DNA from 2 places in the Synechococcus sp. MU1625 genome. Region 1 is predicted to be linked to the other one. Evidence: predicted binding sites of a transcription regulator. Region 1 holds the regulator's gene; the other holds the start of a gene.
What was found. The regulator HrcA, encoded in region 1, represses chaperone genes, less so after heat shock. The targets are predictions, from matches to a motif close to TTAGCACTCNNNNNNNNNGAGTGCTAA.

Region 1 (3,413 bases):
CCGGCGCCCATGGGCGCTTTGGCCGATTCGGTGGGCAGTACGTGCCTGAAACCCTGATGCCGGCATTGGCAGAACTGGAGCAAGCGGCAGCCCAGGCCTGGAATGATCCGGCCTTCACTGCTGAGCTCAACCGCCTGCTTAAGAACTACGTCGGTCGGGCGACACCGCTCTATGAAGCTGAGCGTCTTACGGCCCATTACCGCCGCTCCGACGGTGGTCCCCGCATCTGGCTCAAGCGAGAAGATCTCAACCACACCGGGGCGCACAAGATCAACAACGCTCTGGGGCAGGCCCTGCTGGCACTGCGCATGGGCAAGAAGCGAATCATTGCTGAGACTGGTGCGGGCCAGCACGGCGTCGCTACGGCCACGGTCTGCGCTCGCTTCGGTCTCGAGTGCGTGATCTACATGGGCGCCGAAGACATGCGCCGCCAGGCCCTCAACGTGTTTCGCATGCGCTTGCTGGGCGCCACGGTGCAACCGGTGACGGCGGGCACCGCCACCCTTAAGGACGCCACTAGTGAAGCCATCCGCGACTGGGTGACCAACGTCGAGTCCACCCACTACATCCTTGGCTCCGTCGCTGGCCCGCATCCCTATCCAATGTTGGTGCGGGATTTCCACGCGGTGATTGGTGAAGAGTCCAAGCAGCAGTGTCAGGAGGCCTTCGGACGGCTGCCGGATGTGTTGATGGCCTGTGTGGGTGGTGGCTCCAATGCCATGGGCTTGTTCCATCCCTTCGTTCAGGACACCTCTGTTCGTCTGATCGGCGTTGAGGCCGCCGGCGATGGCGTGGCGACAGGCCGCCACGCCGCAACAATCACCGAAGGCCGTGCCGGCGTCCTCCATGGCGCCATGAGCCTGTTGTTGCAGGACGGCGACGGCCAGGTGATGGAGGCTCACTCCATCTCCGCTGGTCTCGACTATCCCGGTGTTGGCCCTGAGCACAGCTACCTGCGTGAAATCGGCCGGGCGGAATATGCGGCCGTCACCGATCAGCAGGCCCTGGATGCCCTGCGGTTGGTGAGTGAGCTGGAGGGGATCATTCCGGCCCTGGAAACCGCTCATGCCTTCGCTTGGCTGGAGCAGCTCTGCCCAACCCTGGCCGAGGGCACCGAAGTGGTGATCAACTGCTCCGGCCGAGGCGACAAGGATGTCAACACCGTGGCCGAGAAGCTGGGGGATCAGCTTTAAAGCGCAGGTATCAAGCCAGCAGCAACTCAAGATGTCGGGCTACGCGCTGCACCGCAGCGCGTGCCGTGGCGTAGGCCATGCGCATGGGACCTACGAGGGCCACGTGTCCGAGCCCCTCGTTGCAGCGATAGGGGGCTTGAACCACCGCACACGCTTCCAACGCAGGCTGCGGATGCTCGTCGCCGATCCACACCCGTGCGGATGCACCGCGACTGATCAAGGTGCAGGGTTCTTCGTCGATCAGTTCCAGCAGCGGTCGAAGGCTTGCCGTGCTTTCAAATTCCGGTTCGCTCACCAGCCTTGAGAGGCCATGCACCACGACAGACGTGGGGTTGTTGGTGGGAGTGGGCTGGTCGAGGGCGCTGCGCAGCACAGCGCCGCTGCGTTGCAACTGCCTGGGCAGTGCCTCCCAGTTCAGCTCGCCCTCTTCGAGCTGCGCCGACGCCCAGCGTTCCATTGCGGTGAGTTCGGCTTCGGCGCCGTGCGGCAGGCGCAGGTTGAGATGGCTGGCACTGCCATTGGCTTCCACCAGCATCACCAGCAGTCGATCACCACTCGGCACCAGACGGATCGTTTCCAGTTGGCGGTTCTCCTGCTGCGGTTGGGTGATCAGGCTCATCAGGCCGGTGAAATCCGTGAGTCGCCGCGCCAGATGCATCAGCAGGTCATCGAGACCCGCCCAGCGCAGGCTTAGGCCCGTCAGCTCCCGTTCCAGGTGCTGAACGGCAACGCCTGGTTCAGGCAGCAGCGCATTCACGTAGTGCCGGTATCCCATCGGACTGGGAATGCGTCCGGCCGATGTGTGCGGTTGATGCAGCAGACCACGACGTTCGAGAGCCCCCATGGCGGAGCGAACGGTGGCTGAGCTGGCTGGGATGCCGAAGCGTTGCACCAGGGTGCGGCTTCCCACCGGCTCCATGGTGTCGACGTAGTGGTGCACCGTCGCCTGAAGCACCTGTTCTTGCCGAAGGGACAGGGGCTTGCTCATCAGTAGCGGGGAACGCTGGGATCCACCTGCAGGCTCCAGGCATCAATTCCTCCCTCAAGGTTCCACACCTCGAGGCCCCAGGGCTGGTCCAGCAGCCACAGGCCGAAGTGGTAGCTGCGAATGCCTGCATGGCAAACCACCACCACCGCTTGATCGGGTTTGAGGTCAGCTTGCAGCGTTGTGAGCCATTCATTGGATTGGCTTAGGGGTCGGTGCAGAACTGCGCCGGGGAAAGGCGCGATCGCGAGCTCAGCCGCCTCACGCACATCCACCAGCTGGGGTGAAGGCTGCTCACTTTGCAGCCACTGCTGCAATTCGGAGGCTTGGATTGGTTGTGGTTGGGATTGGCCCATGGCGCCATTCTGCGTTGATGGACAAAGATGAAGGGATCCGAGAACGCCGGCCCATGAAGGCCCGCCCCTTCCTCAGCGCTGCCGGCGCTGTGCTGCTGTCGCTGCTTCTTCTGGCTGCTGGTCTGCTTTGGACCATGGATCGCCAGAGCCCCCTTCACCTGGCTGAGCAGCCTTTGCGTCTGCCCCGGGCGGCTCGCTTTGTGCCGAGGGATGCCGATTTATCCCTGCACTGGCTGGCCGATCCCAGGCGTCTGCCCGCCTATGCCCAGGCCGTCGCCCCTGCATCGGAACGCCGCGATGCCCGTAATGGTGCACGGCAGTGGCGTGAGGGGGTCTTCGCCTTGGCGGGCCTCCAGTTTGGCCTTGAGCTGGAGCCCTGGCTTGGTGAGGAGGTCAGCCTCACCCTCACCGATGGGGCCTCCAATGCCGGCTGGGTTCTGGCTTTGACCAGTCGGGATGACGATGGCGCCAGGCGCTTCTTGCAACGGTTCTGGCAGACCCGCAGCCTGGCGGGCACCGATCTGCAGATCAGCAGTTACCGCGGCATCGGTGTGATTAGCGGCCAGGGAGCGTTGGTGGGGCGTGACCCCCAACCCCTGGCCACCGCCTTGATCGATGACGATCTGCTCTTGGTGGCATCAGGCCGGGGCGTGCTGGAGCAGGCCCTCGATGTCTCCCAGCTTCCGGATCAGCATCAGCTGGGGGATGAACGTCTGCAGCGTCAGGTCGCTGATCTCGGTGAGGGTGTGGCGCTGCTGACGGCATCGCCACACGCCCTTCAGCATTGGTTGCAGTTTCCTGAGGTGGTGGCCCAACGCGAGGATCTGAACGGACTTGTGGCTTCGCTTCGGCCGGAGGGCTCGACCCTGGCGGTGGATG
Region 2 (3,413 bases), on a different contig from region 1:
ATCAGCTCCTCGCCAGAGAGGCTGGAGGCAGCCCACTGCTCCAGAGCCGGAGCCAGGTGAGCCAGCGTTGTGCCACCACCAGGAACAATGCCTTCCTCAACAGCCGCCTTGGTGGCGTTGATGGCATCCTCGAGACGGAGTTTCTTGTCCTTCATCTCGGTTTCGGTGGCCGCACCCACCTTCACCACAGCAACGCCACCGGCCAGTTTGGCCAGGCGCTCCTGCAGCTTCTCCTTGTCGTAGGTGGAGTCGGTCTCGTCCATCTGCTTCTTGATCTGTTCGCAGCGGGCGCCGACAGCAACCTCGTTGCCCTCGGCAACGATGGTGGTGGTGTCTTTGTTGATGGTGATGCGGCGGGCGGTGCCCAACATCTCCAGCTTGGCGTTCTCCAGCTTGAGGCCGGCGTCCTCTGTGATCAGCTGACCGTTGGTCAGAACAGCCATGTCTTCCAACATGGCCTTGCGGCGATCGCCGAAACCAGGAGCCTTCACAGCAGCAACGTTCAACACGCCCCGCAGACGATTCACCACCAGGGTGGCGAGAGCTTCCTTCTCGATGTCCTCAGCAATGATCAGCAGAGGCTTGCCGGTGCGAGCGATCTGCTCCAGCACAGGCACGAGATCCTGAACCAGACCGATTTTCTTGTCGGTGAGCAGGATGTAAGGCTCGTCGAGAACGGCTTCCATCCGCTCGGTGTCAGTCGCGAAATAAGGGGAGATGTAGCCCTTGTCGAAACGCATGCCCTCGGTGACCTCGAGCTCGGTCTCCATGGACTTGCCCTCTTCGAGGGAAATCACACCTTCCTTGCCAACCTTGTCCATGGCGTCGGCAATCATCTTGCCGACTTCTTCGTCGTTGCCGGCAGAGATTGTGCCGACCTGAGCAATGGCGTTGCTGTCAGCGATGGGCTTGGCCATTTCCTGGATCTTGCTGACCAGGAAATCGGAGGCCTTGTCGATGCCCTTTTTCAGAGTGATCGCATTGGCACCGGCGGCCACGTTGCGCAAACCGGCCTTGACCATGGCGTGAGCCAGGACGGTGGCAGTGGTGGTGCCGTCACCGGCAGCGTCGTTTGTTTTGGAGGCGGCCTGGCGGATCAGAGCAACACCGGTGTTCTCGATGTGATCTTCAAGCTCGATCTCCTTGGCGATGGTGACACCGTCATTGATGATCTGGGGTGCACCGAACTTCTTCTCCAGCACCACGTTGCGGCCCTTGGGACCCAGGGTCACCGCAACGGCTTCAGCCAGGATGTCGATGCCTTTCTCGAGAGCGCGACGGGCGTTCTCGTTGTAGATGATGCGCTTTGCCATGGAAGGCGTTTCCTAATGAAGAGAATGAATAGGGATGGCTGAGCCGCAACTCAGCGGAGCTGATCTCAGTTGACGACAGCCAGGATGTCTTTCTCGGACAGCAGCACGTATTCATCGCTGCCGAGCTTGATGTCGGTGCCGGCGTACTTGCTGTAGAGGACCTTGTCGCCCACACCGACTTCGGGAGCCTGACGGCTGCCATCGTCGTTGCGCTTGCCGGGGCCGACTTGAACCACTTCACCCACTTGGGGCTTTTCCTTGGCGGTATCGGGCAGAAGGATGCCGCCGGCGGTCTTCTCTTCGGATTCGGAGACCTTGATGAAGATGCGGTCGCCGAGCGGTTTAACAGTTGAGACGCTGAGAGAAACAGCAGCCATGGGTACTTGCAGGAGCAGGGACAGGGCGCAATGCGCCACGCATCGAACCGAGTTGGCACTCGATGCCGATGAGTGCCAACGTATGCAATCGGGCGGCCCCTTTTCTAGTCCTAGAGCTGTGCGGGTGTCCGAACCGCAGGCTGTGCCGACCCAACCGATGGGAGCGTTGAACTGACAGTGGTATGGTTGCGCCGCTCTGAATGGGTCCGAGCGCGTAGCGCCTGTTCCCGCAACTCTCCTTACCTATGGTCGCTTCTGCTCCTGCATCTGCTGGCACCAAGGGTGTGATCCGTCAGGTGATCGGCCCGGTTCTGGACGTGGAATTTCCCGCAGGGAAATTGCCCAAGATCTACAACGCCCTGCGCATCGAGGGCAAAAACCCCGCAGGTGATGACGTCGCTCTGACGGCTGAAGTTCAACAGCTGCTGGGGGACCACCGTGTTCGCGCCGTCGCCATGAGTGGCACCGACGGACTCGTCCGCGGCATGGAAGCCGTCGACACCGGTGCACCGATCTCAGTGCCCGTCGGCGAAGCCACCCTGGGCAGAATCTTCAACGTTCTCGGTGAGCCCGTTGACGAGCAAGGACCCGTCAACACCACAACAACTGCTCCCATTCACCGCGAGGCGCCCAACCTCACCGAACTGGAAACAAAGCCCAAGGTTTTCGAAACCGGCATCAAGGTGATCGATCTGCTGGCTCCTTACCGCCAAGGCGGAAAGGTGGGCCTGTTCGGCGGTGCCGGCGTGGGCAAAACCGTGTTGATTCAGGAGCTGATCAACAACATCGCCAAAGAGCATGGCGGTGTGTCTGTCTTTGGCGGTGTGGGCGAGCGCACCCGCGAAGGCAACGATCTCTACGAGGAATTCAAAGAGTCTGGCGTGATCAACGCTGACGACCTTTCCAAGTCGAAGGTGGCCCTTTGCTACGGCCAGATGAACGAGCCCCCCGGCGCCCGGATGCGCGTGGGTCTCTCCGCTCTGACCATGGCGGAGCACTTCCGCGACGTGAACAAGCAGGATGTTCTGCTGTTCGTCGACAACATCTTCCGCTTCGTGCAGGCCGGTTCCGAAGTGTCCGCACTGCTCGGCCGCATGCCTTCCGCTGTGGGCTACCAGCCCACCCTCGGTACCGACGTGGGTGCTCTTCAAGAGCGTGTTGCCTCAACCGTTGAAGGTTCGATCACCTCGATTCAGGCGGTTTACGTCCCTGCTGACGACCTGACCGACCCCGCTCCTGCGACCACCTTTGCTCACCTCGATGCCACCACGGTGCTGAACCGTGCCCTGGCCTCCAAAGGCATCTACCCCGCTGTGGACCCTCTGGATTCCACCAGCACCATGCTGCAGCCAGCAGTGGTGGGTGACGAGCACTACCGCACCGCTCGCGCCGTGCAGTCCACCCTGCAGCGCTACAAAGAACTCCAGGACATCATCGCGATTCTGGGTCTCGACGAACTGTCGGAAGACGACCGTCGCACCGTGGATCGTGCCCGCAAGGTGGAGAAGTTCCTCTCCCAGCCTTTCTTCGTGGCCGAGATCTTCACCGGCATGCCCGGCAAGTACGTGAAGCTGGACGACACCATCGCCGGTTTCAACCAGATCCTCTCCGGTGAGCTGGACAGCCTTCCCGAAGCCGCCTTCTACCTGGTAGGCAACATCGAGGAAGTGAAAGCCAAGGCCGAGAAGATCGCCGCCGAAACCAAGTGATCATTGCGGGGGTG

Region 2: groES (co-chaperone GroES) is a predicted target of HrcA. The motif match lies at 1,743-1,769, and genes of this name have one in related genera.

What each region holds. Positions count from the first base shown of each region.
Region 1 covers NZ_VTLA01000010.1:50,854-54,266, reverse strand. Annotated here, with positions in the region: gene trpB (tryptophan synthase subunit beta) at 1-1,193, shown strand, start outside; gene FZX13_RS12255 (heat-inducible transcriptional repressor HrcA) at 1,204-2,181, opposite strand; gene FZX13_RS12250 (rhodanese-like domain-containing protein) at 2,181-2,534, opposite strand; gene FZX13_RS12245 (DUF3352 domain-containing protein) at 2,552-3,413, shown strand, end outside.
Region 2 covers NZ_VTLA01000005.1:70,847-74,259, forward strand. Annotated here, with positions in the region: gene groL (chaperonin GroEL) at 1-1,313, opposite strand, end outside; gene groES (co-chaperone GroES) at 1,379-1,690, opposite strand; gene atpD (F0F1 ATP synthase subunit beta) at 1,936-3,399, shown strand.